DNA from 2 places in the Neisseria arctica genome. Region 1 is predicted to be linked to the other one. Evidence: predicted binding sites of a transcription regulator. Region 1 holds the regulator's gene; the other holds the start of a gene.
What was found. Region 1 encodes sigma-54, which starts transcription at its own class of promoters, with help from an activator protein. Its sites were predicted from a motif close to CTGGCACGCTTCATGCTT; they were not measured.
Positions count from the first base shown of each region.

Region 2: a site for sigma-54 is predicted at 2,604-2,621, ahead of LVJ86_RS00545 (pilin). Genes of this name have one in related genera too.

Region 1 is NZ_CP091510.1:400,345-416,885, forward strand. It holds gene rpsI (30S ribosomal protein S9) at 1-331, shown strand, start outside; gene LVJ86_RS01735 (GlsB/YeaQ/YmgE family stress response membrane protein) at 839-1,084, shown strand; gene tal (transaldolase) at 1,320-2,366, opposite strand; gene LVJ86_RS01745 (KpsF/GutQ family sugar-phosphate isomerase) at 2,449-3,426, shown strand; gene LVJ86_RS01750 (KdsC family phosphatase) at 3,465-3,998, shown strand; gene lptC (LPS export ABC transporter periplasmic protein LptC) at 3,995-4,576, shown strand; gene lptA (lipopolysaccharide transport periplasmic protein LptA) at 4,557-5,066, shown strand; gene lptB (LPS export ABC transporter ATP-binding protein) at 5,173-5,907, shown strand; gene rpoN (RNA polymerase factor sigma-54) at 5,916-7,268, shown strand; gene hpf (ribosome hibernation-promoting factor, HPF/YfiA family) at 7,327-7,644, shown strand; gene prmA (50S ribosomal protein L11 methyltransferase) at 7,758-8,645, opposite strand; gene aceK (bifunctional isocitrate dehydrogenase kinase/phosphatase) at 8,768-10,546, opposite strand; gene grpE (nucleotide exchange factor GrpE) at 10,797-11,354, shown strand; gene LVJ86_RS01795 (hypothetical protein) at 11,363-11,767, shown strand; gene dnaK (molecular chaperone DnaK) at 11,996-13,921, shown strand; gene LVJ86_RS01805 (acetate kinase) at 14,277-15,542, opposite strand; gene prpF (2-methylaconitate cis-trans isomerase PrpF) at 15,786-16,541, opposite strand, start outside.
Region 2 is NZ_CP091510.1:114,004-130,544, reverse strand. It holds gene LVJ86_RS00570 (prepilin peptidase) at 1-439, shown strand, start outside; gene coaE (dephospho-CoA kinase) at 436-1,056, shown strand; gene zapD (cell division protein ZapD) at 1,053-1,817, shown strand; gene yacG (DNA gyrase inhibitor YacG) at 1,833-2,015, shown strand; gene LVJ86_RS00545 (pilin) at 2,795-3,250, shown strand; gene LVJ86_RS00540 (ABC transporter ATP-binding protein) at 3,366-4,310, opposite strand; gene LVJ86_RS00535 (DegV family protein) at 4,603-5,496, opposite strand; gene LVJ86_RS00530 (NRAMP family divalent metal transporter) at 5,865-7,127, opposite strand; gene LVJ86_RS00525 (TMEM165/GDT1 family protein) at 7,615-8,184, opposite strand; yybP-ykoY riboswitch at 8,193-8,363, opposite strand; gene LVJ86_RS00520 (UvrD-helicase domain-containing protein) at 8,476-10,662, opposite strand; gene LVJ86_RS11020 (hypothetical protein) at 10,661-10,795, shown strand; gene LVJ86_RS00515 (DASS family sodium-coupled anion symporter) at 10,920-12,377, shown strand; tRNA gene LVJ86_RS00510 (tRNA-Lys) at 12,501-12,576, opposite strand; gene LVJ86_RS00505 (M3 family metallopeptidase) at 12,729-14,774, opposite strand; gene LVJ86_RS00500 (ABC transporter permease) at 14,949-15,704, opposite strand; gene LVJ86_RS00495 (ABC transporter ATP-binding protein) at 15,741-16,541, opposite strand, start outside.

The DNA of each region.
Region 1 (16,541 bases):
GCAAAAAGGTACAGGCCAAATCATCGTAAACGGCCGCCCTGTTGATGAATTTTTCGCACGTGAAACCAGCCGCATGGTTGTTCGCCAACCTTTGGTATTGACTGAAAATGCCGAAGCGTTTGATATTAAAGTAAACGTAGTTGGCGGTGGTGAAACCGGCCAATCTGGTGCTATCCGCCACGGTATCACCCGCGCTTTGATTGATTACGATGCAGCTTTGAAACCGGCTCTCTCTCAAGCTGGCTTTGTTACTCGTGATGCACGTGAAGTTGAACGTAAAAAATTCGGTTTGCGCAAAGCACGCCGTGCGAAACAATTCTCAAAACGTTAATTGTTTATCCAAAAAAGCCCCACAATGTGTGGGGCTTTTTTTATTTTCTACTGTTACCGTGTAAGCTCATAATTTTATTGGGCGAGATATGTTGATTCCATAATGCCGACTATTATTTTGTTGTTGGGGAAGGTTTTAATGGGAGATAAGATGGTTCATAAGTTTGTTATATACCGGGTTGAGGTAACAAAGTTGTCGGTGTCTAAATGAAAGATTTTGATCTTCTGTTGCTTATGGTAATCATATGTTCGGCAATATAAATAAGGCTGAATGTTTATTTTGATTAAAATATTGTACTTTATGAATTTTTGTAAATTTGTGCAATTTCACTACTGATTTTGGAGAGACTTGGTATCCTGTACTGGAGATATATAAGCTTTATTGTCTTTGAAATGGAATGCTAAATAAAGCGGAAGTATGTGTAACTAAGTTATGTTATAAAGCTTATGCTTGCTGTTAGCGATTAGCTAGTAATTTTGAAATATTTTATTAGAATGGGAAAAAATTATGGGTTGGTTAGGTACTATTATTGTAGGTTTTGTCATCGGTATATTGGCTAAGATGTTACACCCTGGTAAAGACAATTTGGGTTTTATTATGACCACTTTGTTAGGTGTGGGTGGTTCTTTATTGGCCGGTGCGGTTGGTGAGGGATTAGGCTGGTATCATGCAGGTGAAGGGGCTGGTTGGATTGCATCAACTATATTTGCAGTGATTATTTTGGCTATTTATACACGTGTGGTTAAGAAATAAGCATTTGTTTGCTGGACTATAAAGTTCATTTTGGGGCGGGGATGGAGTTTTCGGATTTCATCCCTAAATTTTTTATACATATGGCCCGATATGACAAAATTTTCAGAATCGATTCAGTTTTATTAAAAAATGCCTATGCCGTCTTAAAAACAATTCGATAGCGGTTAAATAAAAATACGCAAACAATATAGGTTTGCGTATTTTAAAATATTTGATTCTCAAAATGGTGATTTGATTAGCTTAACGGCTCAAGCAATTTGGCAAATGCATCGTTGAATTGTTGTAAGCCGTCTTCTTGTAAGCGTGAAGCCAGCGCTTCTACATCAATCCCGAGAGCTTCCACTTCAGCTAAGTGTGCCAATGCTTCTTTAGTATTGGCTGTTAATGTATTAGTTGCTACGCCATGATCTATAAAAGCTTTTAATGTAGCATCCGGTACGGTATTAACTGTTTCTCGGCCAATCAGGTTGTCTACATAGAGAGTATCTGGATATGAAGGGTTTTTTACGCCGGTAGAGGCCCAAAGTAATTGGACACGGTTTACATTTTCGTTAGCAAAAAATTCTTGGCTGAAGAAGTTCTGCCAGTCAAGATAAGCGGCTTTTGCTAAAGCAATGGCGACTTTCCCTTGTAAGTGGCTAGGAAGTGTCGTATCCAGAGCATTATCAATGCGTGAAATGAAGAAACTGGCCACAACTTGTATGTGCTTGGTCGGTAAACCGGCTGATAAGCGTTTTTCAATACCACGTTGATAGGCAGCATAAGCTTTTAGTGTTTGTTTGCGTGAGAATAACAGTGTAAGGTTAATGCTGAGGCCGTCTGAAACCAATTGTTCCAGTGCTTCGATGCCTGCATCTGTGGCAGGTACTTTGATCATAACGTTTTTGCGATTGATTTCTGCATGTAAACGCTTGGCTTCGGCAACCGTACCTGCGGCATCGTGTGCCAAATCCGGAGATACTTCTAAGCTTACAAAACCGGTTTTGCCGCCGCTTGATTCGAATTCCGGCAGGCATACGTCGCAAGCGGCTTGTACATCGGCAACGGCCAGTGTTTCATATCGTTGTTTCGGGTTAAGACTTTGTTCTTTTAAAGCGGTGATTTCATCTTTGTATAATGCATCGCCAGCAAAAGCTTTCTGGAAAATAGCGGGGTTTGATGTTACGCCGCATACACCTTGTTGCAACATTTTTGCCAATTCGCCGCTTTGTATCAGCGAGCGTGACAGGTTGTCCAGCCAGATTTGCTGTCCTAAAGCTTTAACGTCGGATAAAATGGTCATCTCTGAGGCCTTTTTGAGTTGAGAATAGATGAATAATCCTACCTTGAAATGGCGTATTTGAATAGAGTAGGGAACCAAAAGAATGAAAAATCAGGCTGTACAATATTTGGATTGGGCACGTCAGGTATTGCAGACGGAAATACAAGCCTTGCAAGAAGTTACGGCAGACTTGGATGATAATTTTTCACAAGCCGTCGAGGTCATTAAAAATTGCCCAGGGCGTATTGTGGTGATGGGTATCGGCAAATCCGGACATATCGGCCGAAAAATTGCGGCAACGTTGGCTTCGACGGGTACGCCTGCATTTTTTGTACATCCCGCAGAAGCTGCGCACGGTGATTTGGGAATGGTGGTGGACGGAGATGTGGTTTTGGCTCTTTCGAATTCCGGGGAGAGTGATGAGGTAACCGCCATTTTACCCGCTATTAAACGTAAAGAGGTAAAACTGGTATGTATTACAGGGAAGCCGCATTCTACTATGGGGCGTTATGCCGATATCCATATTACTTGTGCCGTTTCCGCCGAAGCATGCCCGTTGGGCTTGGCTCCGACTTCCAGTTCGACGGCAATGTTGGCTTTAGGAGATGCTTTGGCGGTGGCCTTGCTGAGGGCTAGAGAATTTACACTGGACGATTTCGCTTTGAGCCACCCGGCCGGAAGTTTGGGTAAGCGCTTGCTCTTGAGGGTACGGGATATTATGCATACAGGTGAAGCCTTACCCTTTGTGTTAGAGGGCACTTCTTTAAAAAACGGCATTATCCGTATGAGTGCTACAGGATTGGGGATGCTGGCCATTGTAGATCTGGAAAACCGTATCAAAGGTATCTTTACCGACGGCGATTTGCGCCGTTTGTTTCAGCAACGTGATGATTTTACCGGTTTGTATATGGATGAAGTTATGCATTTGAGCCCGCAAACCATTTCTGCCGATCAGTTGGCGACAGAAGCCTTGAAGCAGATGCAGCAAACCAAAGTAAGCGGCTTGTTGGTTGTTGATGAGGAGAAAAGGTTGGTGGGTGCGTTGAATATGCATGATTTGCTGAAGGCACGTATTATATAAAATATATGCAAATTGAATAAAAATAGGATTTAAAATTAATGAACCTTTCTCCCGAATTGGAAACAAGAGCCAAAGCCGTTAAGCTACTGATTATGGATGTGGATGGCGTGTTGACCGATGGTCATATCTATATCCGTGATAACGGTGAAGAGATTAAGTCGTTTCACACTTTGGATGGGCACGGTTTGAAAATGTTACAGAATAGCGGTGTCAGAACGGCGATTATTACCGGCAGAGATGCGCCGTCTGTCGGCTTGCGTGTTAAGCAATTAGGTATTAACTATTATTATAAAGGCATACACGATAAAAAAGCGGCCTATGCTGATTTGCGCGCCCAAGCAGGAGTAGAGGAGCATGAGTGTGCTTTTATCGGTGATGATGTGGTTGATTTGCCTGTTATGGTACGCTGCGGTTTGCCGGTTGCCGTACCTGAAGCACATGATTTTACTTTGCGGCATGCGGTTTATATAACGAAGAAGCAGGCAGGAAGAGGTGCGGTACGCGAATTGTGTGATTTGATTATGCTGGCACAGGGAACATTGCAGCCTGCACTGGAAGAGTACATTAAATGATAAAAAAATGGCGAGGCGGTTGGCTGTTTCCGCTGGTTTTGGCACTCGGTTTAGGAGTGTTGAGCGCCTGGTTGGGGCGTATTAGCGAGCTGGATATTGAAGAGGTGGCATTGAATCCGAACGAACCCCAATACTCTATGAGTGGTATTGATGGCCGTCGCTTTGATGAAACCGGCCGTCTGAAAGAGAATCTCAGTGCGAGAAAGGCTTGGCAGTTGCCTAAAAGTGATGATGTTTATTTTGCCGAACCAAATTTGGTGTTATACGGAGAAAGTGGGAGACTGTATGATGTAAATAGCAGTGAAGCCCGCTACAATACAGAAAACCGCCAAGTGGTTTTTGAAAAAAACGTGGTGTTGACCAAAGCGGCTGAAGCGGGACGTCCGGCCGGAATCTTGAAAACATCGAGTTTGACCGTAGATACCCAAAATGAAAATGCTTATACCGATGCAGCGGTTGTGTACCAATACGGACAATCGCAAGGTACGGCACAAGGTGTGCAATACAATCATCAAAAAGGTTTCCTAAATTTACCCTCGAGAGTGAAAGCCATTATTTATGACCCGAAAAATCCTTAAAAGCGCGGCATGGGCCGTATTTTTGGCTGCTGCGCCTGTCGCTTTCGCATTGGAAAGCGATCGTAATCAACCAATTGAAATCGAAGCAGACCAAGGCTCGCTTGATCAGGCTAACCAAGTAACCACTTTCAGTGGGAATGTTATTATCAAACAAGGTTCGCTCAATATCCGTGCCGGAAGCGTAAAAGTTTCGCGCGATGCGAAAGGGCAGCAGCTAATGGCGGCAACGGGCAATCCTGTCCGTTTCGGGCAAACGCTGGATGGTAATAAAGGCCGTGTCGAAGGGCAGGCCAATAATGTCGAATATTCTTCGGCAACAGGCATCGTGAAGTTGACCGGTAATGCCAAAGTTCAACGTGGCGGAGACAGGGCGGAGGGGGCCAGCATCGTTTATAATACCCGCACGGAAGTTTATACCGTTAGCGGCAGCAAGGTTGCCTCCGGTAAAGGCGGTAAGCGGGTAACCGTAGTTATCCAGCCTAATAAATAATTTTGAGCTCAAGATTCATCCGTCAGGCCGTCTGAAATTGACAGAAGCATTTCAGACGGCCTTAAAAACGTTTACAATAACCCCAATCACTTTTTTGAGTTTTCCTATGAATGCTACGCACAGCCGCTTACATGTCGCAAATTTACAGAAAGCGTTTAAAAAGCGCCAAGTAGTGAAAAACTTTTCATTGGATATTGAAAGCGGCGAAGTTGTAGGCTTGCTTGGGCCGAACGGGGCAGGTAAAACCACCAGCTTTTATATGATTGTCGGCTTGATTGCCGCGGATGCCGGTACGGTACAGCTCGATGGGCGGGAAATACGTCATCTGCCGATTCACGAACGCGCGCGGTTGGGTTTGGGTTACCTGCCCCAAGAGGCGTCTATTTTCAGAAAAATGACGGTAGAGCAAAATATCCGGGCGATCTTGGAAATCAGCTTGTCGGATAAGTCGAAAATCGACAGCGAATTAAACCGTTTGTTGGCCGATTTAAATATCGAGCGTTTGAGGGAAAGCCCTGCACCTTCTCTTTCTGGAGGAGAGCGCCGTCGCGTGGAAATCGCCCGTGTATTGGCTATGCAGCCGCGATTTATTTTGCTAGACGAACCCTTTGCGGGTGTAGATCCGATTGCCGTGCTGGATATTCAAAAAATCATTGAGTTTTTAAAGGCACGGGGTATCGGTGTATTGATTACCGACCATAATGTACGGGAAACCCTACGCATCTGTGATCGTGCTTATATTATCAGTGAAGGTACCGTATTAGCCTCAGGCGAACCTGATGAGTTGGTCAATAACGAGCAGGTACGCGCCGTTTATCTTGGTGAAAATTTCGATTATTAACATTCTTTATGAGCAGCCAGACTTTCCGCCTAAAACTGAAACAAACCCAGCAGCTGAACCAAAATTTACAGCAGTCTTTGCGTATTTTGCAGCTGTCGGGTTTGGAGTTGGAGCGGGAGGTGGATGATTGGTTGCAGGATAACCCCCTGCTTGAAAGGGTTGAGGCTGATTTCCAGTCTGAGCCCGAACGAGTTTCCGCTGCACCTGCCCGAACCAACCAAATCGGCGGCGAAGAGGCCGAAGATGTTTGGGCGACTATTGCCGATGAAGATAATTTCCACGAATACTTACACAAGCAAGTCAGCGAGCATCCCCTGAGTGCCGAAGAAGCGGCCAAAGTTCATTTTCTGATTGATTTTCTTGATGAACAAGGCTATTTGACAGATAGTCTTACCGATATTATCGAGCATACACCGCTAGAATGGATGTCGGATGAAGAAGATATCCAGCATGCTTTGGATTGTTTGCAGCAGTTTGATCCCGCAGGTGTTGGCGCTTCGGGTTTGGCTGAATCGTTGCTGTTGCAGTTGCAACGCTTGCCGGCTTCTTCCGCGCGCCAGTGCGCTGCACGGATCACTTTGGAGTATCTGGATGACTTGGGTGGGAGCCGGCAGCAGAATGTGATTAAATTAAAACGCGAGCTTCCGGATGATGCAGATACTATCCATCAGGCATTGGATATTATCGGTAGTCTTAATCCTTTTCCAGCTTACGGTTTTTCAGGAGGAGAACCTGCCGGTTATGTTCAACCCGATGTATGGGTTAAGGAAACTGCCGAGGGATGGACTGTTGGAAGTAACGAACAGGCATGGCCTCAAGTACGGGTTAATCAAGAATTTTACGACTTGCTGAAGAGCAGCCACGATGTGGATCCTGTGTGGAAAGAAAAAATTACCGAGGCACGCCAAAAAATCGAAAGCTTGGCACACCGTAAAAGTACGGTATTGCGTTTGGCGGAATATATTGTTGAACGGCAAGCCGATTTTTTTATTTTCGGTGAAATCGGGCTGACGCCGATGCTGTTGAAAGATGCCGCTGTCGATTTGGGTGTTGCAGAAAGTACGGTGTCCCGAGCTGTTAATCATAAATATTTGGCTTGCCCGCGCGGTGTGTTTGCGTTACGCTACTTCTTCACACAGGCAGTAGATGCAGGTGAGGACAACGAAGGAACCAGCCAAAGTGCAGTTAAAGCGATGCTGGCTCAATTGGTGGAGTCTGAAAATAAATATAAGCCTTATTCGGATCAAGCTTTATGTAAAATGTTGTCGCAGCAGGGGATTGAGATTGCACGGCGTACCGTTGCCAAATATCGCGAATCGATGAATATCGCTCCCGCCCACCAACGCAAGCTCGCACGGTAAGTATTTTTCTCCAATCCGTTTCAGGCGGATTGGAATTCTCAACCGAAGGAGTATAGTTATGAACCTGAAAATTACCGGTCTGAATTTCGATGTTACCGAAGCTATTAAGAATCACGTTGCCGGTAAACTTGAGCGGATTAACCGCCATGCGGAAAATGTGATTTCGGTGACCGTCACCCTTTCGGTGGAGAAAGTTAACAATAAGGCAGAGGCTGATGTACATTTGGCCGGTAAAAATTTGCATGTCGAAGCTGTTGAATCAGATATGTATGCGGCGGTAGATGTATTGATGGACAAACTTGACCGCGCCATTTTGAAGCATAAGGAAAAACGCAATGATGTGCGCTCGGCTCCGGTTCCGGCTGCCGAAGAATAATGTTCTATATTTCTTTTGAAAAACCCTGCTCAGGCAGGGTTTTTATTTATTTATGCCGTCTGAAAGTGTTTTCAGACGGCATATTTGAGGAGATATGAAGAAGGCGTGCCGCACTAGCGTTTGGTGCCGCTTAAACATGCCCAACCGTTATCGATTTGAGCAGGCGCCAAGTCGAACCACTGGCCGTAGATGCCGCTCATTTCCTCTACTTGTTCTTCGAGAATACCGGATAAAACGATACGGCCGCCTTGTTTGGTACGGCCAGCCAGCATTTCACCGAGCATGCGCAACGGATTGGCCAGAATATTGGCAACGACTACATCGAATTGGCCCTGTGGTAAAGCATCCGGAAGATAGAAATGGGCGCTGACATCGTTTTGGGCGGCATTGTCGTTACTGGCGCGGATGGCTTGTTCGTCAATATCTACGCCAGTAGCACTGCCGGCGCCGAGTTTGAGTGCGGCAATGGCCAAAATCCCTGATCCGCAACCATAGTCCAGTATGCTTTCTCCGCCTTTTAAATTGTTATCCAGCCATTGAAGACACAAATGTGTAGTCGGGTGGCTGCCGGTGCCGAATGCCAACCCGGGATCAAGTTGGAGGTTGACTGCTTGGGCATCCGGTACTTCGTGCCATGAGGGAGTAATCCATAGGCGGTCGGAAATTTTAATCGGGTCGAATTGTGATTGCGTAAGGCGAACCCAATCTTGCTCGGGCAGAAGTTCGGTTTCATAAACGGGGATGTTGATTCCGCATTGTTGTGCCGCCGCAGCGATAATCGGATCAACATCGGCTTGTTCTTCAAATAATACGATCACTTTGCTTTGCTGCCAGATTTGCTCGGTCGGCATGCCGGGCTCGCCGAAAATAGCTTGTTCGTTGGCGGTTCCGGCATAGGCGTCTTCAATGGCGGCTGAAAGGGCACCGTGTTCCATAAGTGCGTCTGAGAGAGGCTCCGCGATATGATCGTTGACGGCAATGGTGGTTTGTTGGTAGGCCATAATTTCTTTCATGTAAATTAAGGAGCCGTCTGAATGGTTTCAGACGGCTGATTCAGAATAGGTTCATTTTAACGGAACGGCTGCAATTTAAAAAGGTTTGAGGCCGTCTGAAAAAGCGGGCTTTACACGTCGGTATGATCCATCAGCCCTTTGGCGACTTTATCGGGTGTAAAGCGTACCGATTGAGGGTAGGGATAGAAATCGTCAAACAGGCCTTGTTCGAGCAAGGCTTTTTTCCCTTGCCAGAATTCAGGTGTGAGCAGGTCTTTGTGGTGTTGCAGGAACACTTGCTTCACATCAGGTTCGCCTAGTAGAAACGGGCCGAACTCTTCGGGAAAAACGTCTCCTTTGTGGACCGGATACCAAACCTCACCCGACATTTCGAACTCGGGATTGGGGGCGGGCGGGATGGCGCGGAAGTTGCAGTCGGTCATATATTCGATTTCGTCGTAATCATAGAAAATCACGCGCCCGAAACGGGTCATGCCGAAGTTTTTATACAGCATATCGCCGGGGAAGATGTTGGCAGAGGCCAACTCTTTGAGGGCGTAGCCGTAATCGATGACGGCAGCGGCTTTTTCAGCGGGTTTTGCCTGCTGCATAAAGAGGTTGAGCGGTTTCAAACGATACTCGACATACACGTGTTTGATAATCAGCCAGTCGTCGTTTTCTTCGATTTGTTCGGGCGCCAGTGTGCGCATTTCCTCAATAAATTCTTCACTGCAACGGTTTTTGGGCAGCGGTACATTGGAAAACTCCAAAATATCCGTCATCCGCCCGACGCGGTCATGTTTTTTCACCAAAAGATATTTTTGCCGCACATATTCGCGGTCGAAGTCTTTATTGGGGCCGAACTTATCTTTGATAACTTTGAAAACGTAGGGAAAAGAAGGTAGGGTGAACACCGTCATTACCAAACCTTTTACGCCGGGAGCGAGGATAAATTGGTCGTGGGAGTATTGGAGGTGTTGGGTAAATTCGCGCCACCAGATATTTTTTCCCTGCTTATGCAGACCCACCATGGTATAAAGATCGCCTATGGAACGGACTGGAAGCATATTGTGCAAAAAGCGTACATATCCGCTGGGTACGGGCATATCGACTAAGAAATAGGCTCGTGCAAATGAGAATAAAACGGCAATTTGTTTGGGGTCGAAAAGTGCTGTATCGACAATCAGCTTGCCGTTAGCGTTGTGCAGAACAGCCAGTGCAAAGGGATGGCGGACGCTGCCGTTGATAATCTGCCCGAAAATGTATGCGCCCTTATTCCGGTAAAAAGGTGAGTTCAGCACCTGAACATGCAGGTTCATTTCTTCGGGCGGCCAATCGGTTTGGAAGTGTCGTTTGGCAGCCCGCAAAATATTGCTGATGTCTTTGCCGATATGGGCAAACGGAACATTCCAGCCGAAATGAAAGAGGATATCGCGCATACAACCACGCAGGCCTTGTTTGCTGGGGTAAAACGAGCTGAAAGTGGGCGGGTCCGAGTCGATATATTCTGTGCTGGTGGCCGGTTTTACAAAGATGAATTGATTGTTGTAATACTCTTTTGAAAGCAGGCGGGTAGATACGGAATTGAAAAAAGTTTCTGCCAATTCGGGCTGTTTGTGGTTCACTAAAAGCGCAATATATTCGGTTTTGGCCGCCGCCCATACTTCATCGCTCAGCGCATTGGCGGCATGTTCGCGGCGCAGTGTGTCTACTGCCTCGGAAACCCGCTGATCGTACATCTGGATACGTGTGGCCACCAAATCCTGAATGCCGCGCCAGTTGCGCTCTTCGAAAAACGCCTTGGCTTTGGCGGTTACTTCGCGGTAAAGACGGTAGTGTTTGTTGAAGCCGGCAAGCATGGTTTCTGCAACCGCGCGCCCTTGAAGTTGCGATAGTTGTTGTCGCGTCATGATTTTCCTCAATACTTTGTAGATTTTTTGGCCTGGTTCATTAGTTCAGGCAGCCTGTATTTGATTGTTTATACAAGCGATTGGTTTATAAGTCTAACCTTATAAAGTTTCGGATGATTTTGCAAGCCGCTTGTTTGCTATGACCGTGATTGACCGGGATATTCGGTAGGGTGCTTGAATATTTTTCAGACGGCCTTATATAGGTAAAGATAATTTATATTGAAAGACTGTTGGATACAGGATATCGAAAATGAGCGAACAAAATACCCATACCGAAGAGAATATCGACAATGCAGCCGCTCCGGAGACAGCCGAAGCAGATGCTCAAGAGCAAGCCGTACCGCCTACATACGAAGAATTGCAGGCACGCGTAGAAGAGCTGGAGGGCATGCTGAAAGACGAGCAACTTCGCAGTTTGGCCAATGAGCAAAATTTGCGCCGCCGTCATGTTGAAGAAATCCAATCGGCACACAAATTCGCCGGCCAGAAATTCGCTACCGAAATGCTGCCCGTGAAAGATTATTTGGAGATGGCGCTGCTGGATCAAAGCGGTAATTTCGATGCCCTTAAAATGGGCGTTCAGATGACGCTGACCGAGCTGCAAAAAGCTTTCGACAACACTCAAATCACCGAAATCACCCCTCAGGCCGGAGAAAAACTCGATCCGCACCGTCATCAGGCTATGCAGGCGGTAGAGAGCGAGCAGGAGCCTAATACCATCGTGAGCGTTATGAAAAAAGGTTATGCCTTAAACGAACGCGTATTGCGCCCAGCTATGGTTGTGGTCGCAAAAACTACTGAAGAGTAAAGTTTAAAATGAGTAAATATAACAAACGGTATGAATATTCTTTCAACGACTGGGTACAAGATAATTTTACTGAGTTTTTGCCAGATTATGTCGAAGTAAGTACAGGCGATTATGGATGTCAAGGTGGTTCTTTGGATAGCGAAGAGTTTGAACGCATTGATGTCATTGATTACAAAGAAGGTGAAAATTGTATCCAGTTCACCTTTAAATTATTTGTTAATGCTAACGTGAGTGGTGAGGTTGGTGGCTTTCATGAACCTAATGAGCCAGATAATATGTTTTCCGTTTTTTGTGGGATTGCTGTCAATGATTGTATAGCTATAGGCCATAAACAACATAATGATATTGAGTGGGAATTTTCAAGTAAGGGCAATTACAAGATAGAAAATTTAAGCGGAGAATATTTGGATTAAGATATTTTTATTGCTATTTTCAGATACCTATGTTGGTAAAAATAGCTATCTGAAAACAAATAAAACTATATTTCTATTCAAATATTTGATTTTGAAGTAAATAAAAAAATATCCACAGGTGCTTGAAAACACCGCAATCCCCCTTATCTTGCATAACAATGCTGGGCACCGTGCTAGAAACAGCAAGTAGCCCCAAAGAATTATTCAATCATTAAGGAGCTATAAATCATGGCAAAAGTAATCGGTATTGACTTAGGTACAACCAACTCTTGTTTGGCTATTTCGGAAAACGGCCAAACTAAAGTGATCGAGAATGCCGAAGGCGCACGTACCACCCCGTCAATCATCGCTTATTTGGACGGTGGTGAAATCTTGGTCGGCGCACCGGCCAAGCGTCAAGCCGTAACCAATGCAAAAAATACTATTTATGCCGCCAAACGATTGATCGGCCATAAATTCGAAGATAAAGAAGTACAAAAAGACATTGACTTGATGCCTTTCGAAATCATCAAAGCCGCCAATGGCGACGCTTGGGTGAAAGCACAAGGTAAAGAGCTGTCTCCGCCGCAAGTATCTGCCGAAGTATTGCGCAAAATGAAAGAGGCCGCCGAAGCTTACTTGGGTGAGAAAGTAACCGAAGCCGTGATTACCGTACCGGCTTACTTCAATGACAGCCAACGTCAGGCAACTAAAGATGCCGGCCGTATCGCCGGCTTGGATGTGAAACGTATCATCAACGAACCGACGGCCGCAGCATTGGCGTTCGGTATGGATAAAGGCGACAACAAAGACCGTAAAATCGCCGTGTACGACTTGGGTGGCGGTACTTTCGATATTTCCATTATCGAAATCGCCAATGTGGATGGCGACAAACAATTCGAAGTATTGGCTACCAACGGTGATACTTTCTTGGGCGGTGAAGACTTCGACCAACGTTTGATCGACTACATCATTACCGAGTTCAAAAAAGAACAAGGTATTGATTTGAAACAAGACGTAATGGCTCTACAACGCTTGAAAGAAGCTGCAGAGAAAGCCAAAATCGAATTGTCGAGCGGTCAGCAAACCGAAATCAACCTGCCTTACATCACTATGGATGCGACCGGCCCGAAACATTTGGCGATGAAAATCACCCGTGCCAAGTTCGAAAGCCTGGTAGAAGATTTGATTGAACGTTCTATCGAGCCTTGCCGTATTGCTTTGAAAGATGCGGGCTTGAGCGCAAGCGAAATCGACGACGTGATTTTGGTGGGCGGTCAAACCCGTATGCCGAAAGTACAGGAAGCCGTAAAAGCCTTCTTCGGTAAAGAGCCGCGTAAAGATGTGAACCCCGATGAAGCGGTAGCCGTAGGTGCTGCGATTCAGGGCGAAGTATTGGGCGGCGGCCGCAGCGACGTATTGCTGTTGGACGTAACCCCCTTGTCGCTCGGTATCGAAACTATGGGCGGTGTGATGACCAAGCTGATTCAGAAAAACACCACTATTCCGACCAAGGCTTCACAAACTTTCTCGACTGCCGAAGATAACCAAAGCGCGGTAACCATCCATGTGTTGCAAGGTGAGCGTGAGCGTGCCTCTGCCAATAAATCGCTGGGTAACTTTAACTTGGGCGATATTGCACCGGCTCCGCGCGGCGTACCGCAAATCGAAGTAACATTCGATATTGATGCTAACGGTATCTTGCACGTGTCTGCCAAAGACAAAGGTACCGGTAAAGAAGCCAAGATTACCATTCAAGGTTCTTCCGGTTTGAGCGAGGAAGAAATCGAACGCATGGTGAAAGATGCGGAGGCCAATGCCGAGGAAGATAAAAAGCTGACTGAGCTGGTAGCTTCACGCAATCAGGCCGAAGCATTGATTCACTCGGTGAAAAAATCACTGGCTGATTACGGCGACAAACTGGATGCCGATGAGAAAGCTAAAATCGAAGATGCTTTGAAAGCTGCAGAAGAAGCCGTAAAAGGCGAGGACAAAGCTGATATCGATGCCAAGGCCGAAGCATTGGGTACTGCCAGCCAAAAACTGGGTGAGCTGGTTTATGCTCAAGCCCAAGCGGAAGCCCAAGCAGCTGAAAGCGGCGCACAAGCCGACGGTAAGAAAGACGATGATGTCGTTGACGCCGAGTTTGAAGAAGTGAAAGACAAAAAAGACTAATTGTGTTTAGTTCTTAGTGTAAAAAGCACCGCATATAGTTGCGGTGCTTTTTTATATTCGGATCATTCGTTGATATCAAATGCCGTCTGAAAACTTTCAGACGGCATTTGATTCAATATTATGTAACCGGAAAGAATTGCTTAAGATTTATCAGAATGTGCTACTTGTTATTTCAGTTGATTGTTGTAAATCAAGAGAGGGTTCAAACCTGATGTTTTCTAGTGCGATATAAACGGCAAAGCATTTATTGTCCGTTTAGGGAGAAAAAGGCCGTCTGAACTTCAGACGGCCTTTGAATTTTAACTGCCAAAATATAGGTAAACGGCAAAAAGTTCGTTATCGAACTATCAACTGCTTAGTTTCCCAATCCGGAAAGCTGACGGGTATCGAAGGCAATCATGCGTTCTTCGTTAGTCGGCACAACCATCGCACAAGGCATACTGCCTGCTTGTGTGATGATACCGGCCTTGCCGAAACGTGTGGCTTCATTGGCTGCTTCGTCAAGTTTCAGACCCAGAATGCCGAGGTATCCGATGGTTTTGGCACGGATCAGGCTTGAGTTTTCACCTATACCGCCGGTGAATACGAGCGCATCCAAGCGACCGGTGGCAACGCTCATGGCGGCAATGTATTTGGCTAAGCGGTAAGCGGTGATTTCTAAGGCCAATTTCGCCCCTTCGTGTCCTTCGGCGGCTGCTTCCTGAATAGTGCGCATGTCGTTCGATAGCTCGGAGATGCCCAGCAGTCCCGATTTTTTATTCAGCATATCGTTCACTTCTTTTGCGCTCAAACCGGTGGCCGCTTCAATAAAGGTGAATGCGCCGGGATCAATATCGCCGCTGCGCGTACCCATTACCAAACCTTCCAGAGGAGTCAGGCCCATGCTGGTATCTTTTGATTCTCCGCCCAAAATAGCGGCAACCGACGCACCATTACCCAGGTGTGCAACGATTAGGGCAGTGTCTTTCAAATCTTTGCCAAGCATATCGGCTGCTTCTTGGGCAACGTAGCGGTAGCTTGTACCGTGAAAGCCGTAGCGGCGCAATCCGTATTTGTGATAGAGCTCGCGCGGAACGGCATAGGTGTAGGCATGTTCGGGCATGGTTTGGTGGAATGCAGTATCGAATACGCCGACATTGGGCAGACCAGGGAAAATAGTGCGGGCGGCTTCGATACCGGTGAGGTTGGCGGGATTGTGTAACGGTGCCAGGGGAATACATTCTTCCAATGTGGCAATGACGTCGTCAGTCAGCAACACCGAAGCGGAATATTTTTCTCCGCCGTGTACGACGCGGTGGCCGATGGCCGCAACCAAGCTTTGCAGGTCATGGGATTTTAATTCTTCCAATAGCGCTTCTACGGCACCGGTATGGTCGTTCTTTTCGCCTAATTCAACGCGGTGTTTTTCGCCGGCATGACGTCCGATAAACCATGAATCGCGGTCGGCAGGAAGGGCTTTCGGATTATCAGCATAGCTGAAGGTGATATAAGCATCGGGAGTAGTTAGCTTTTCGGCTAAACAGCTGAGAACCAGTTCGCCGTGTTCGCTATCGAGCAGAGCGCCTTTGAGGGACGAGCTGCCGCAGTTTAAGACCAAAATCATTTTGGGATTGGCTTGCATTTGATATTTCTCCTTTGTGGTTTTTCTTGTGTAGTGCAATGTAATTGAAGAAGATGAGGTTGTGAAATTATTTCTGTGGATTGCTGCCATCAGAAAAATTGATAGAGGTTGTCGGTTTGGAAGATAAAAGGGATATTTACAAGCGTATGAATATCAATAAGATATTTTAAGATGGTAAATTTGGCCGAACGGTTAAGCTTTATGAAAAACGGCTCTACATAAGCAGAGCCGTTTTCAGACGGCCTATTTCTGATTAGGGTCGGGTATGCGGACAAAGCCTTCCATAATGATGCGTGCACTACGGCTCATGATGGCTTTGGTAACCGTCCATTCGCCGTTGCGTTCAACAGCTTGCGCACCGACGCGCAGCGTACCCGAAGGGTGGCCGAAGCGTACAGCCTCGTGGTTGCCTCCGCCTGCCGCCGCATTCACTAAAGTACCGGGAATTGCGGCGGCCGTGCCGATGGCAACGGCAGCGGTTCCCATCATGGCGTGGTGCAGCTTGCCCATGCTTAAAGCGCGAACCAGCAGGTCGACCTCCGCTGCCGCTACGTTTTTACCGCTGGAAGCTTTATAGCTTTGCGGCGGTGCGACAAAGGCGATTTTAGGTGTGTGTTGGCGGGTGGCGGCTTCGGAAAGATCTTGAATCAACCCCATTTTTAATGCCGCATGGGCACGGATGTTTTCGAAGCGGGCTAAGGCCTCCGGGTCGTTGTTAATATCATCTTGCAACTCGGTACCGGTATAGCCGATATCGGCGGCGTTGACAAAAACAGTGGGAATGCCGGCATTGATTAAAGTAGCTTTGAAAGTACCAACTCCGGGTACTTCAAGGTCGTCAACCAAATTTCCGGTTGGGAACATGGCTCCGCCGTCTTCTCCGTCATCTGCAGGGTCGATAAATTCGAGTTGGATTTCTGCGGCGGGGAAGGTTACGCCGTCTAGTTCGAAATCGCCGGTTTCCTGTACTTCGCCGTTACAAACGGGAACATGAGCCAC
Region 2 (16,541 bases), 290 kb from region 1:
AACCTTTATTGATGCAGATACCCAATATTTGCCGGATCAGCTGACCCTGCCACTCATTTGGCTTGGGCTTTTATTCAACCTAAATGGTGCTTTTATCCCCCTTACCTCCTCAGTTTTAGGGGCAGTAACAGGTTATATGAGCTTATGGCTGCTGTGCTACCTATATAAAATAGCGACCGGAAAAATCGGTATAGGCGGCGGTGATTTCAAATTATTGGCTGCACTAGGCGCATGGCTGGGCTTAGGCGTCTTACCCGTCATTGTATTCTCAGCAGCGCTTATTGGCATTATCAGCGCACTAATCACGCGTGTTTCGAAAGGCCAACCTTTTGCTTTCGGACCAAGCTTGGCAATTGCAGGCTGGTTGGTTTTTATATTTAACCAACCAGTACACACAGCCATCGAATGGTGGTTGCGCTCCTCCGGATTTACAGGATGACTTACTGGATAGGGCTTACAGGCGGCATAGGCAGCGGCAAATCAGCCGTAGCGGCACTATTTTCCAAGCTTGGGGTTCCGCTGATAGATGCAGATAATATCAGCCGCAGTCTTACTGCAGAAAACGGCGCCGCCTTAATCCCAATACGAAACCTATTCGGCAATCAGATGTTTGATACAACAGGCCGTCTGAACCGTACTGCCTTAAGAACTTTAGTATTCAACAATCCACAAGCAAAAAAGCAGCTTGAAGCTCTGATGTTTCCGCTTATTTTGGATAATATCCGCTTACAACAGCAACAAGCAGCAGCCGTTTACGGTATTATCGAAATCCCCCAATTGATCGAAAACCCTTTGTTTTGGCCATTAGTACAGCGGATTTTGGTAATAGACGCTGAAGAAAGCATACAAATCAAACGCGTCATCAGCCGGAGCGGCTTATCAGAACACGAAATCATCCGTATAATGGCCAATCAAGCCAACCGTCGGCAACGTTACAAATTGGCTGATGATGTATTGGCCAACAATACCACGCTTGAAATATTAAACGATAAGGTGCAAAGACTACACACCTACTATCAAGAAATATTCTCCCACTCACAACAAAAAACTTCATGATTCGCTTCGAACATCCACTCTCCGAACGTGTACGCAGCTTTCTGCGTATCGAGCATCTGTTTAACCGTTTTCATGCTGAATGTGAGCGCGATAACGGTCCATGGGCACACCATCTGGCTCTCTTCACATTATTTGAAATTATGGAGTGTGCTGCTAGGGCAGAGCTCAAGCTTGATATACTGCAAGAATTGGAACGGCAAAAAAAACTCCTTTCCTCAAGCAGATTAACCGCCTCGGAAATTACCTTGCGACATGAAGAGTTGCAAAAAGTAGCGGAAAATTTACAAGGTATCCAACAAAAATTTGGCCAACACTTACGTGAGAATGAGTGGCTGATGGCTATCAAACAGCGTATGCTGGTACCGGGCGGCACAAGCCCGTTTGACCTATCATCTTACTATTTCTGGCAACAGCAATCATTCGAATACCGTTTGGCCGATCTTCACCGCTGGATTGCCACCCTAATGCCTACCTATCACGCTATCAATACATTATTGAATATCTTGCGCAGCAATACGCGCGCCGTAGATTGTATTGCAACAGGTGGAAACTACCAGCACAACAGCTTGGCACAAAATATCCATATGCTCACCATTGAGTTGGACTCCAACCGCCACGCCCTACCCGAAGTTTCCGCCAATAAATATTTTACCCACATACGCTTTCTTTCCGCTTCCCAAGAATGCGCCCGCGGTCGTCCTATTACAGAAGATGTTCCTTTCAAACTGATTATGTCGAGTTTCGATCCTGTTGTAGTTTAAAAACTAAAACCCATTATGAAACAAACAGAATTTCCGATCGTTAAATGCCCAACCTGCGGCAACTCCGTAGCTTGGCTTCCTGAAAGCCTCTACCGCCCATTTTGCAGCCAGCGCTGCAAGCTTATTGATCTAGGATCCTGGGCGAACGAAGAATATACCGTTGAAGCTCAAGAGGATAATATAGAAACCTTGCAATAATAAAATATATTATTTTTCATATAGTTACATATTTACCATACTTATCACATAAGTGGTATTACGATTATTTTTCAAAAATAAATCCGAACAAAACCATTTTAATTTAAAACATCAAATCTAATTTCAAGTTTTCATCTTAAAAACCTACATATCTACCTAGAGCCCAAATATAAAAATACCTAGCCGGGTATTTTTATATTTCTATTTACGAAAAACACATAATCCATTCTTAAAAATTCAAGCTAAAAATATCTACCATTTTTTCAGACGGCCTTTAATACTGAAAAGCCATCTACTAATAAAAAAACATTGAATATTATTGCTTCAAATTTGAGATTATTTTTAACGGCAGCTGCTTCAATTAGAGCTAATACACAATTCCTGACAAAAAGTGGCATATTCTCACAAAAAAAACGGCACTTGACATAAAAGTGTAATACAAGAAAAAAACAATTTCTGACAAAAAGCGGCACATACCTGCTTAGGATACATTTAAAAAAAATGTTATTCCAGGCAAACCATTAAAAATTAAAAAATAAAATTAAAATAATCAATAGTATAAAAAAATTCCCATATCTATCACCATATTTGGCACACCCTATGCTACATATCTCACATCCACCGAGCAAAATAGTTTGGTGTAAGCTGTAAATTCCTTCTCTTACTAAACTGTATGACCCGCTAAACCTGAACAGGCCAAGCACATTACGGATATTTATAATAACAGCCCGGCCAACCGAGCTAAAAGTTTAATCACTTAACAAAACTGGAGTTTTAAAATGAAAGCAATCCAAAAAGGTTTTACTCTGATCGAATTGATGATCGTTGTAGCGATTATCGGTATTTTGGCTGTAGTAGCCTTGCCAATGTACCAAGACTATTCAGCAAAAGCCCAATGGTCTGAAGCACCAAGTATTTCAGACGGCGTGAAAAAAGATATAGCATTACACTATGGTCTAAATAATACTTGTTTAACAAATGGGGAAGGTGGCATTGCCGCTGAAGACGCTATTACTGGTAAATACGTTGATTCAGTTACCGCAGGTGGCACTGCAGCTGATGACGGTAGTGGCGGCTGCACAGTTACAGTTACCTTCAAAACCGAAGGTGTAAATGCGAAGTTAAGCGGCAAAACAGTTACTTATACCTTAGATCAGTCTGATAATAAGAGTGAGTGGAACTGTAGTTCTAACGTAGACAGCACTATTCTGCCTACTTCATGCTCTGCTGACTAAGTAATTAACCTATATACTACAGCCTAAAAACACCATGCCGTATGAATAAAGTTTTATTCATACGGCATGGTGTTTTTAATAATTATTTTTTAAACCAATATAATATGGTGTTGTTCTAAAAATAAGCAATCTGATTCGCACTTATCAATATATTCCATATCTCTCCCACCTTCAAATCCTTCCCCCCAACCCTCTGCCAGTCCAGATTCAGCACTATTTCTCCATATTGGGGATGCAACAACAGCAATCGGCAGTAGTCGGCATTCGGGGTAATTTGCAAAATCTCACTTGGCTGCCCTTCTTCATGGTTAAATACCAGCGCATGTTGCGGGATATAGCGTGTTTCATTGACATTATCCGCACCCAATAATTTGGCTACCCAAGCATTCACCGGGCGTTGTAAAACTTCTTGCGGCTTGCCGTATTGTATAAGCCGGCCTTTATTCATCAATGCCAAATAATCCGCCAAAGCCAAAGCTTCTTCAGGATCGTGCGTTACCAATATGGCAGGGACTTTTTGCCTGCGTATTTGCGCTTGGGTTTGTTCGCGCAATTGTTGGCGCAAACCTGTATCTAGACTGGAAAACGGTTCATCCAACAGCAGTAGTTGCGGGGATACCGCCAATGCTCGGGCTAAGGCTACACGCTGCTTTTCACCTCCTGAGAGCGCATCTACCTGTCTTTCAGTTTCGGCCGCCAACCCTACTGATGCCAATGCTTCTTCTGCCCTTACTCTGGCTTCCTCTTTTGAAATACCCTGCATTTTCAAACCGAAAGCGACATTTTGCCAGGCATTTAGATGGGGAAACAAAGCATAATCTTGAAACATCAAGGCAACACGGCGTTTCTCAGGCGGCGTGTGTGTTCGATTTTCACCGTTTATCCATACTTCACCGCTATCAGGCTCTACTAGGCCGGCTGCAATATTTAACAATGTAGACTTACCGCAGCCTGAAGGCCCTAAAATAGCCAGTATCGAACCGGAGGCCACACTCAAGCTGATATTGTCGGATACAATTTTGCTGCCGAAGCGCTTACAGATCTGTTTCAATTCGAGCATGGTCTCATCCTATTGGCAACAGCCGCCTATGTGGTTTATATAAATCTTAAAATTCATTTAAGATGGCAAAATTTTTCCCAAACCTACCGAAAATATCATTATCATTTCCAAGAAGGTTAAAAATACTTCATAAGCATTTGAATTTATTTTACTTAATGAATAATGCCGTCTGAAAACTTTTCAGACGGCATTATATAGTAATCTTCAATACAACTGCTTGAAAGGTATATAAAGTCCAAACACGCTATAACCGCGTGTTCTAATTTTGACTCCTAAATTCAGCCAAACCAGTTTAACCGGTGCAGCCATTGCGTTTCACAATTCCCACTCCTACTGCATCAGGCCCGATATAAGCACCCACTACCGGTGAAATCGGAATACCTGTTAAATGTACGCCTGTTTTTTGGTGTAGTTTGGCTGCAAAGCGGTTATAAAGATCAAGATTACCACCATACATGCCGCACAATACCAAATTATTCAAATCCTCACCTTGCAAACGGGCAGCCACCGCCTCTACAGTAGCATTTAAAACATCTTCGCTGTTGTTAGCAGTTTTAACCTTGGTAAGCGTATTATTGTGAAAACGCAAAACAGGCATTAAATTCAGCAAGCCGACAACCACAGCGCCTATCTTACCCAAAATGCCGCTGTTGACTAACTGATTCACCGAATGAACACTAAATATAATCTCTCCGCAAGGCCGCATCTGCTCCAATTTTGCAATAACTTCTTGCGGCGTATAACCTTCTTTTAATAATCGCATCGCCTCAAGTGCAAAAAAACCTTCTGGCATACCTGTAATACCTGTATCAAATACATAAATATCTAGCTCATCCGCCATCTCTGCTGCCACTTGACAAACCCGGCGGTAGGTTTCGCTGAGTTTGCTACTCAAAGTGGTGACAATCGCGCTATGATAGCCCAATGCTTTAAGATGCTGGAAAGTTTGGCGTAACAACTCGTATGAAGGAGGGAATGTATTGGGCATGTGGTTCGGATAACGGTACTGCCATTGATAAAATTCATCGGGCTTCAAATCCAGTCCGTCGGTATACTCATATTCAGTATCCGTACGGATGGTTAAGCGCAAAATTTGAATCAGGCTGTCGCGATCTAATACACTGTCCAACGAGCTGGTAGAAGTAGATAATACCGCACAGCGGTACATCTGATACGATCCTGCCATAAGACATTTCCCTTAGGTAGATATTTAGATTGACTTAAGAATAATCGGTAGAATTTCATGATAAACGGTATGCTATTTTTTGTCTACAATAACAATATTAACTATAAATTGCATTCCAATCTCAAGTGAAAAAATAAAAATAATTTATTTTTCAATACAATAAAATACCTTTCAGCCACTTATTATGCCATTTGATTTAACGCTATCAAAAATATTTTTGCCTATCTCACAAGCGTATAGGTAAACTTAACAATTTATTAATTTTTAATAATATTCAAATACTTAGATAGACATAAAATTCCGCTCCGCATATTCAATAAAATATGGATATGCGGAGCGGAATAAATAAATTCAAAACCGGCTGGTATTTATACCCAAATACCGGCCATATTCAAAACAAAAATCACAGTAAAACCGATTAAATAAACCAAACCAGCAACGGCCAGCAAATTCATCGGTACGGAAATGGCATGGCGGTGTGTGCTTCTTACCAGCGAATAATTTAACCACGCAATTACGGGAGCACTAAGGAAAGCTGAAATCATGGCAAAGCGCAGCATTTCTGCTAATGCACTGTTAAACCATAAAATAACCGCCAATCCGGAAAAAGCTGACCAGCAGGTCCAAAATACGACAGAACAATTGCTATACTGCTTACTTTTCGATAGCAAGCGCACGGTTTCCGCATTCACCCGGCCATAACCGTCTAACAAAGTGAGCGTAGTACCAAACATGCAGGCAAAAGCAATAAAAGCCACCAACAGCCGAGACCACTCTCCAATCGTGGCCGCATACATATCAATCAATTGCCCGATATACTTACCGCCAACCATCTCGACAGCTTCACCATTACCATATTGAACCAGTGCGCCAAGAGCCAAGAATATCAAAGCCAAAATAGTTGAAACCGCGTATCCGATATTAAAGTCGAACATAGCATCTTTATAATTAGTCGGATCTAACTTTTGTTTTGCCGTTACCCACATCGAGTTAATAGAGGTCGCCTCAAGCGGCGCCGGCATCCAACCCATTAATGCGATAATAAATGCTAGGGAAGCCATATTCCATGGTGAAGGTTCGACAAAATCCGGCACCATCTGCATGCCGCGGCTCGCAGCAATCATTGCCGCAGCAATGGTAGCCACAGTTAAGCTGATCATGATCAGCTTGGTAATACCATCTAAGACACGGTAATGTCCCAGCAAGAGTACAAGCAAAGTTGCCAGCATCACGCCGACCGCAAGCATATTGACCGATAAAGGCAAAGCCGGTATGGCCGTTTTCACGATAACCGCCGTAATTAACGCTACCGCACCGCTGCTAATAGTAGATGAAGCTACCGTCAAAAATAAAAAAATCCATATATAAACACGGCTTTTTTCGGCATAACCTTCAACCAAACTTTTACCGGTATCTAACGTATAATGGGTACTGAAATAAAAAAACGGATATTTCAATACATTAACCAACAAAATAACGATAGCCAGCTGCCAACCGTAAAGCGCGCCTGCCTGTGTAGAAGCGATCAGATGAGAACCGCCAACCGCAGCAGAGGCTAACAAAATACCCGGCCCCATCGCGCGCAAGCGGCTGCTCCAAGTAGATTTCTGATTTGCAACATTTGTTTGCATATTTCCCTCTTTGAGTAACTTTTTAATAATATTCCCTTTTCAGATGGCCTGAAATATCAAGCAAAACCATAGGATATACAACTGGAATACAGTCCGTTGGAGATATGATTTCAATATGTGATCAAGCGCAATATTTCTACTAAAATTTATTTTTCCACAAACATACGGCCAACTGTAAACACCCAGAGAAAAGTTTGCATATTAGCCTTATTCGATTAAATAGGCCATTTACCCAATTAGCTAATTATATTTAAAATATAAAAAATATAAAATTTATTTTTAAAATTTTATATTTTTTGAAATATTATTTCCGTAATAATTTATAATCAGCAGAGCTGTCGCTTTTTAAACAAGCTGATATTTTTATGCCCAAGCTTACCGATTAACCCCATTTTTCTACTTTTTTATTATTTATCAGTAAACAAGCCGTCTGAAAACTTTTCAGACGGCTTGAAAAATAAATTAACGGAACGACACTTCCATATACTCACAAACTGATTCCGCCTCCGGACAAAGTCAGCACACCCAATATACAAAACAATACACAAGCAGCCCAACGGATAGTTTTGGCCGGAATACGCTTCATCAACATTTCACCTACATATACGACCGGTACGGTGACCAACATCAAACCCAGCACACTACCGGCAACCACACCAACGGTATCTTGATATTTGGCGGCCAACAATACCGTAGCGATTTGGGTTTTATCGCCTATCTCAGCCAAGAAAAACAACACCAGCGTAGCTGAGAATGCACCGTATTTCAGCCAGCGACTGTCGGTTTCATCTTCTTTATCGGGTATCAGCAGCCACAGGCCGACGGCGATAAAACTGATGCCGACTATCCATTTCATCATATCGGGTGATAGAAACTGCGCCAGCCATGTGCCTAACAGCGCCGAAACAAAATGATTGAGCAAAGTAGCAATAAAAATACCGGCGATAATGGCATTTTTTTGGGCAAAACGTGCGGCGAGAAATAATGCGAGAAGCTGGGTTTTATCACCGATTTCGGCAATGGCAACCGCCAGCGTTGAAGAAAAAAAAGCTTCCATAATCGAATACTCAAAACTGTGGGCAAACAAAAAAGACACAACAGGCGCTGCCCACCGGCGGCTCTGCGTGTCTTAAGTCTTGCCTGTCTCGGTATCAAGATGCCGTTACCATGCCCTATGGCAATTATGTTGATAACGGCTCCGCACATCTGAAATATGCGGATGGCTACTCCCTTAAGAGCAAACTATCGGTATTTTAAATTTATTTAATCCAAAGGGCAAGCCGCAGCTGTTGAAAAAGGCCGTCTGAAAATTCTTTATACCCGGCAAATAACCATCTGGTTCAGGTTTTCAGACGGCCTCTAATTTCGCAAAAGCCGTATCCAGCTCTTTAATGCCGTTTTTGCCGAAATTAATGGTTAAGCGTGCCGATTCACCTTTATTTAATGCTTCGATGATAACACCCGTACCAAATTTGGCATGGCGTACATTTTGACCGATACGGAAACCGTCATAATCCTGAGCGGTCTGATAAGATCTGGTTTCTGATGCTTTGTTGGCTTTGGCAGAGCCGCCTATATAATAAGACTGCTTGGGCGATGCCGTGAGATAATGCAGCACTTTTGACGGAATTTCATCAACAAAGCGCGAACGTACCCCGAAATGCGTTTGCCCGTGTAGTAGCCGCTGTTGAGCCATACTCAAATATAAGCGTTTGCGCGCGCGCGTAATGGCCACATACATTAAACGGCGTTCTTCTTCCAAACCACCTTTTTCAGCCAAGCTGTACTCACTGGGAAATAAGCCTTCTTCCAAGCCGGTTAGGAATACTGCCTGAAATTCCAATCCCTTAGCCGCATGCACAGTCATCAGCTGTAAAGCTTCCTCTCCTTCTGAGGCCTGATTTTCGCCTGATTCCAAAGCTGCATTACTTAAGAAAGCCAATATAGGGAACAGCGGATTTTCTTCCGCACCTTCGGGCAAAATTTCAAAATTGCTTTCGTGCGGTTTGAAAGCCACGGCCGCATTGACCAATTCCTCTAGGTTATCCAGCCGTTCTTGCTGGTCTCCTTTTTGGTTTTTGTAATAATCGGCCAAACCGCTTTCGTGAATCGTTCCCAACAACATTTCCTGCAAAGGTACCGTAGGTGCTTGCGCCTGTAATGTTTCGATCAAGCGCACGAATGCCGCTACTTTGGCCGCTTTGCTCCCCATTGAACAAGCCGCCTGCCATAACGACACGCCCTGTTCCCGGGCTGCTGCCTGAATGTTTTCAACCGTACGGCTGCCGATACCGCGCGGCGGGAAATTGATCACACGCAGAAGTGCATTGTCGTCATCGGGATTGACTGCCAAGCGCAGATAAGCCAAAGCATGTTTGATTTCCTGCCGCTCGTAAAAGCGCAAACCGCCGTATATTTTATATGGCATACCCGAACGGAAAAGCGCCTGCTCAATCACGCGCGACTGGGCGTTACTGCGGTAGAGTACCGCCATTTGATCCAAAGGCCAGCCTTCCCTCTGCAAGGCTTTTGCCTCATCGATAATAAACTGTGCTTCGTCAAAATCGGTAGGTGCCGCATGAAAACGCAGCTTTTCGCCGTCTTCCGCATCGGTACGCAGATTTTTTCCCAACCGCTCGGCATTATTACCTATAACGGCATTGGCAGCGGTTAAGATGTTGCCGTCCGAACGGTAATTCTGTTCAAGCTTAATCGGCTCATCAATTGAAAATTCACGCATCAATGCAGTCATATTACCGACATGGGCACCACGAAAGCGGTAAATCGATTGGTCGTCGTCTCCCACGGCAAACACAGCGGCATGTTCGCCTGCAATTAATTTTAACCAAGCATATTGCAGCTTATTGGTGTCTTGAAACTCATCCACCAAGATATGATTAAACCGCTGGCTGTAATGGTTACGTAAAACCTCATTACGCTGGAGTAATTCATAACTGCACAACATTAATTCGGCAAAATCAACCACACCTTCGCGACGGCAGATTTTGTCGTATTCGGCGTAACACTCAATCATACGTTGGGTATGCGGATCAGGGGCATGCAAGACGTCGGCGCGCAAACCGTTTTCCTTTTGCGCATTAATAAAACCCTGTAGCGAACGCGGTGCAATGATTTCCTCGGCAATATTCAAAGATTTCAGCAAGCGTTTGATCAAAGAAAGCTGGTCGCCGCTGTCAAGAATCTGGAAGGTCGAAGGTAACCCGGCATCTTTATGATGCAAACGCAAAAAACGATGGCACAAACCGTGAAACGTCCCCAACCACATCGCGCGTACGTTTACCGGCGTCATCGCGGCCAAACGCATTTGCATTTCCTTGGCGGCCTTATTGGTAAAGGTAACCGCCATAATACTGTGCACGCTCGCCTGCCCACTTTGCAACAACCAAGCAATACGCGTTGTCAGCACGCGTGTTTTGCCGCTACCTGCTCCGGCCAGCACCAGTGCAGATTGCGGCGGCCAGGTAACGGCGGAAAGTTGTTCGGGATTTAACCCGGAAAGAAGATTGGTATTCATGATACGTATTGTAACGTTTTTCATCTCTACCGAGTATTTTTCAGACGGCTCTAGAATCCAGCAATGCAGGTTGGGGGGAGTAATCGGTAGGCCGTCTGAAACTCTTTTGCCAACCTCATTCCAACGTACTTAAATCTGAATTTTTTGCGATGCGTCAGATAAAATTAAAGGTAGTCAATGCTAAGATAAAACCTGATGCGGCAATTTTATAATCAACCGTTTTCACAAATAAAAGGAGCAGCAAAATGGAAAACAAACTGGGGTTCAAACCCATACCCGCAGCCATCGCAGTAGGCTTGGCGCTGCTGATATGGTTTGTTATACCCGTTCCCGAAGGCGTAAGCCCTCAAGCATGGCACTTATTGGCTATGTTTGTAGGTGTGATTGCGGCCATTATCGGCAAGGCCATGCCCATCGGAGCGATTTCAATTATCGCCATCATGTTGGTCGCACTCACCGGCGTGACCAGTGAAAAGCCGGCCGACGCAATGAAAGACGCGCTTTCCAGCTTCTCCAGCCCGCTGATTTGGCTTATCGGTATTGCCATTATGATTTCCCGCGGTATTTTAAAAACCGGCTTGGGTGCACGAATCGGCTATTACTTTATCGCTATGTGGGGCAAGCGCACCTTGGGCATCGGTTACAGCCTAGCGCTTTCCGAGTTGATTTTGGCTCCCGTAACCCCTAGTAATACCGCGCGCGGCGGCGGCATCATACACCCCGTGATGAAAGCCATTGCCTCCAGCTACGATTCCGACCCGGAAAAAGGCACGCAAGGCCGTATCGGTAAATATCTGGCTTTGGTGAACTACCACAGCAACCCCATCACTTCGGCCATGTTCATCACCGCCACAGCACCCAACCCCCTAGTAGTCGATATCATCGCCAAAGCCACCAACAGCGATATCCACCTCAGCTGGGGCACATGGGCGTTAGCCATGCTTCTACCCGGCTTGGCCGCTATGCTGCTGATGCCGCTGGTACTCTATTTTGTCTATCCGCCCGAAATCAAAGCGACACCCAATGCCGCCCAATTCGCTAGAGAAAAACTGGCCGAACAAGGCCCCATGAACCGCGGCGAAATCATCATGTTGGCCATTTTTGTAGTATTACTGCTGCTATGGGCAGGCATTCCGGCCTTGATTTTAGGCGATGCGTGGAAAGTAGATGCCACTACTACCGCCTTTATCGGTCTTTCCCTACTGCTGCTCTCCGGTGTACTCACTTGGGACGATATCCTCAAAGAAAAAAGCGCATGGGATACCATCACATGGTTTGCCGCCCTTGTTATGATGGCCACTTTCCTAAACAAACTCGGCCTGATCAGCTGGTTCTCAGGCCTACTTGAAAACGGTATCGGCCACTTAGGTTTGGGATGGATGGGCGCATCAGCATTACTGCTCTTGGCCTATATGTATGCCCACTATATGTTCGCCAGCACGACCGCCCACATTACGGCCATGCTCGGTGCGTTTTATGTAGCGGGCATCTCCCTCGGTGCCCCGCCCATGCTTTTTGCACTGATGATGGCTGCCGCTTCCAGCATTATGATGACACTCACCCACTACGCTACGGGGACCTCTCCTGTGATTTTCGGATCGGGCTATACTACCTTGGCCGAATGGTGGAAAGCAGGCTTTATCATGAGTGTTGTCAATCTACTGGTTTTCGTGGTGATTGGCGGTATTTGGTGGAAAATCTTAGGCTATTGGTAATAGTCCATATCAAAAAAGCCAAGCAAATGCTTGGCTTTTTTACATTCTAAAACCCATAAATAAAAATATGAATTTATCTAAAAATAAAAAACCTAAACATCTCTGTTTAGGTTTTTTGAAAACTGGTGGGTCGTGAAGGATTCGAACCTTCGACCAACGGATTAAAAGTCCGCTGCTCTGCCAGCTGAGCTAACGACCCGAAGACGCGTATAATACAGAAACCTTTTTTAGCTGTCAACACTTTTTCTGTATTTTATTTTCTGTATTTTTAAACGTAAACCCGCCGCAAATAAAATACAGACCGTCTGAAAGGAATGAATACTTTTCAGACGGCCTGATTCATCAAGCTACTTAGGCGGCTTCGCTATCAAATCCGCTGTGGCGCAATAGTGCATCGATTCGAGGTTCGCGGCCACGGAATGCTTTAAAGGATTCCATCGCACTGCGCGAACCGCCCACGGCAAGAATTTCCATCCAGAAACGTTTGCCGGTAGCTTTAATATCATCGCTTTCTTCAAAAGCCGCATAAGCATCCGCACTCAATACTTCGGCCCATGAATAACTGTAATAACCAGCAGCATAACCACCTGCAAAAATATGGCCGAAGCTGTGGGCAAAGCGGTTGTATTCAGGCGGTTGCACCACGGCAACTTCTTTACGCACGTTTTGTAATACTTGCTGCCATTGTTTCAGACGGCCTGCCTCGGTTTCGCTGTAAATCAGCATATCAAACAAGGCAAACTCCATCTGACGAACCATAAACATTCCGCGTTGGAAATTTTTAGCCGCAACCATTTTGTCGAACAAGCTGCGCGGCAATACCTCACCGCTGCTTTCGTGAGCCGACATATCGGCCAACACTTCATATTCCCACACGAAGTTTTCCATAAATTGGCTCGGCAACTCCACTGCATCCCATTCAACGCCGTTGATGCCGCTCACGCCCAATTCATCAACCTGGGTAAGCAGATGATGCAAACCGTGGCCGGTTTCATGGAACAGGGTGATGATTTCGTCATGCGACAGGCGGGCTTCTTTACCGCCTACGGGCGGCGTGAAGTTGCATACCAAATAAGCAATCGGCGTTTGGGTTTGTCCGGCCTTATCACCTGCCGGAAAACGGCGTCGGCCCCGATAATCATTCATCCATGCACCGCCACGCTTACCTTCGCGGGCGTACAAGTCCATATAAACGCCGCCGATAATCGAACCGCCTTTTTCCAATTCAAAATAGCGCACATCGGGATGCCATACCGGAACGGTTTTTTCAATCAGATTAACGCCGTAGAGGTGGTTGATACGGGCAAAAAGTCCGGCCAATACTTTGCCGACGGGAAAGTATTTTTTCACCTCAGTTTCACTAAAAGCATATTTAGCCTGACGTAGTTTCTCACTGGCGTAAGTCAGGTCCCAAGCCTGCGGATCGGCAATACCCAATTTTTCTCGGGCGAACTCGGTTAGCTCAGCCAAGTCTTTTTGTGCAAACGGTTTGGCACGGGCAGCCAAGTCGCGCAAAAAGGCTAATACTTGCTCTGGGGTATCGGCCATTTTGGTGGCTAATGAAAGCTCGGCATAATTACGGTAGCCCAATAATTGCGCCTCTTTCAAAGCCAGTGCCAAGCGTCGGTTGATATTTTCGGTATTGTCGTATACCGCATCACCCAATTCGCTGGCACGGGTTACATAAGCACGGTAGATCTGTTCGCGCAAACTGCGGTTATCGGCATACTGCATCACGGCAATGTAATGCGGCATTTGCAGGCCGATCTTATAGCCGGTTTTACCCTCGGCTTGAGCGGCGGCGGCAAACATGGCTAAAGCTTCTTCAGTCAAACCGCCCAGCTCGCTGTCGTCTTCGAAATACAGGGCGAAGGCATCGGTGGCATCAAGTACGTTTTGTGAAAATTTAGCAGCCAATTGCGCACCCTCTGTTTGCAAGGCGGCAAACTCTGCCTGCTCGGCGGGAGGCAGCTCTGCACCGCTCAAAATAAAATCGCGCAAATCGTGATTGAGCTTGGTTTGTTGCGCTGCATCCAAGCATACAAATTCAGGGCTGTTTTTGATGGTTTTGAAGCGCTCGTAAAGCTCTATATCTTGGCTGATTTCGGTAAAAAACACAGTCACTTCGGGCATAAGCTCGTTGTACACCTGACGCAACTCGGGCGTATCGACAACCGAATTCAAATGAGCGACCACGCCCCAAATGCGGCCTACCCGCTCGGTAATATCGGTCAAGCGTTCAACGGTATTGTTCCATGTGATGTCGGTTTGTGCTTTTACGGCGGCGATTTCGCTTCTGGCCTCGGCCATCGCGGTTTCCATTGCAGGGCGAATATCAGCGGTTTGGATTTGATCGTAACGCGGCTCGTCGGCCAGATTCAGTAATACGTTGCTCATGCGGTTTCCTCTAGATATGTTCAGACGGCCTTGACGTCTGAAAGAATGATTCTCAAATTATAAGGGCAAATATCGGAATATAAAGCGGCAGCGGTATGAAACATTTTCTACGGCAGCCTGCCGCTTACTGAAAAGGCCGTCTGAAAAATTCAGACGGCCTTCAAAAAAATTGGTTTAGTTGCGCAATTTCCACCCTGATTTCAATACCATCAATACGCCCGCAGCCACTGCCACGGTAAAGCCGCCGACCACGGCCAAAGAAAGCCACGGCGAAGTGTCGCTTACGCCGAAAAATCCGTAACGGAAGCCATCTATCATATAAAACACGGGATTTAAATGGCTAAGGCTCCGCCAAAAAGGCGGCAGACTGTTAATCGAATAAAACACACCCGATAAGAATGTAAGCGGCATAATCAGGAAATTTTGGAATGCGGCAAGCTGGTCGAATTTTTCGGCTATGATGCCAGCCAACAAACCGAGCGTTCCCATCAATGCACAACCGAGTAAGGCAAAAGCGATAATCCATAAAATATTATGCGGCAATGGCAATCCGAACCAGGCGGTAGCGGCCAACACTCCCAAACCGACCAGCACGCCGCGCACCACTGCTGCGCCCACATAAGCCGAAAAGAATGCGCTCACTGAAAGCGGAGGAAGCAGGATAAATACCAAATTGCCTGTAATACGCGATTGGATCAGACTACTGGATGAGTTGGCAAATGCGTTTTGCGTCATACTCATCATCGCCAAACCCGGAATCAGAAAGGCGTTGTATGATACATCCGGCAGCACCTCAACCGATTTGCCGACGGCATGGGAAAAAATCAGCTGATACAGTAGCGCGGTAATCATCGGTGCAGCCAAGGTTTGGAAACCTACTTTCCAAAAACGCAAAACTTCTTTTTTAAACAGGGTATAAAAGCCTATCATGGCCGAGCAATCCTTTTACTTTTGAGTAATATGGCTTTATTTGTGCATCATTTGCACGAAAATGTCTTCCAAATCGGTTTCGGGCAATGCCATATGTTTCACTTCGATACCGGCATATTTCAAAGTTTGCAACACGAAAGCGAGCTGCTCGTAATCATCCAGCTTAAGCGGCACTACGCCATCTTTCCCCGTACCGGCCAACCATTGGTGCAGATTCTCCGGCAGGCTGCCGTTTAACAACAACTCGACGCGTATGCCTTTTTCGGCATGCAATAAATTTTCCGTAGCGTCTAAAGCAACCAATTCGCCCTGTTTCATCATTGCGATACGGCTACACAGGCTTTGCGCCTCTTCAAGGTAATGGGTAGTCAGGATGATGGTATGACCTTGACGATTCAGGCTTTGGATAAACGCCCACAGGCTTTGTCGCAGCTCCACATCTACACCGGCCGTCGGTTCGTCCAATACGATAACGGGCGGACGGTGTACCAAAGCCTGTGCGACCATCACCCGCCGCTTCATGCCGCCTGAAAGATTGCGAGTATTGGTATTGGCTTTATCTGCCAAGCCAAGGCTTTCAATCACTTCGTCTATCCACGCAGCATTGTTTTTCAATCCAAAGTAACCCGATTGGAACTTCAAGGCTTCACGCACGCTGAAAAAAGGATCAAACACCAGCTCTTGCGGCACTACGCCCAAATTCATACGGGCGGCATACGCGTCTTTCACCACGTCATGCCCCATCACTCGGATACTTCCGGAAGTCAGACGGTTCAACCCCGCCATCGCGGAAATCAAAGTGGTTTTTCCGGCACCGTTAGGCCCCAACAAGGCAAA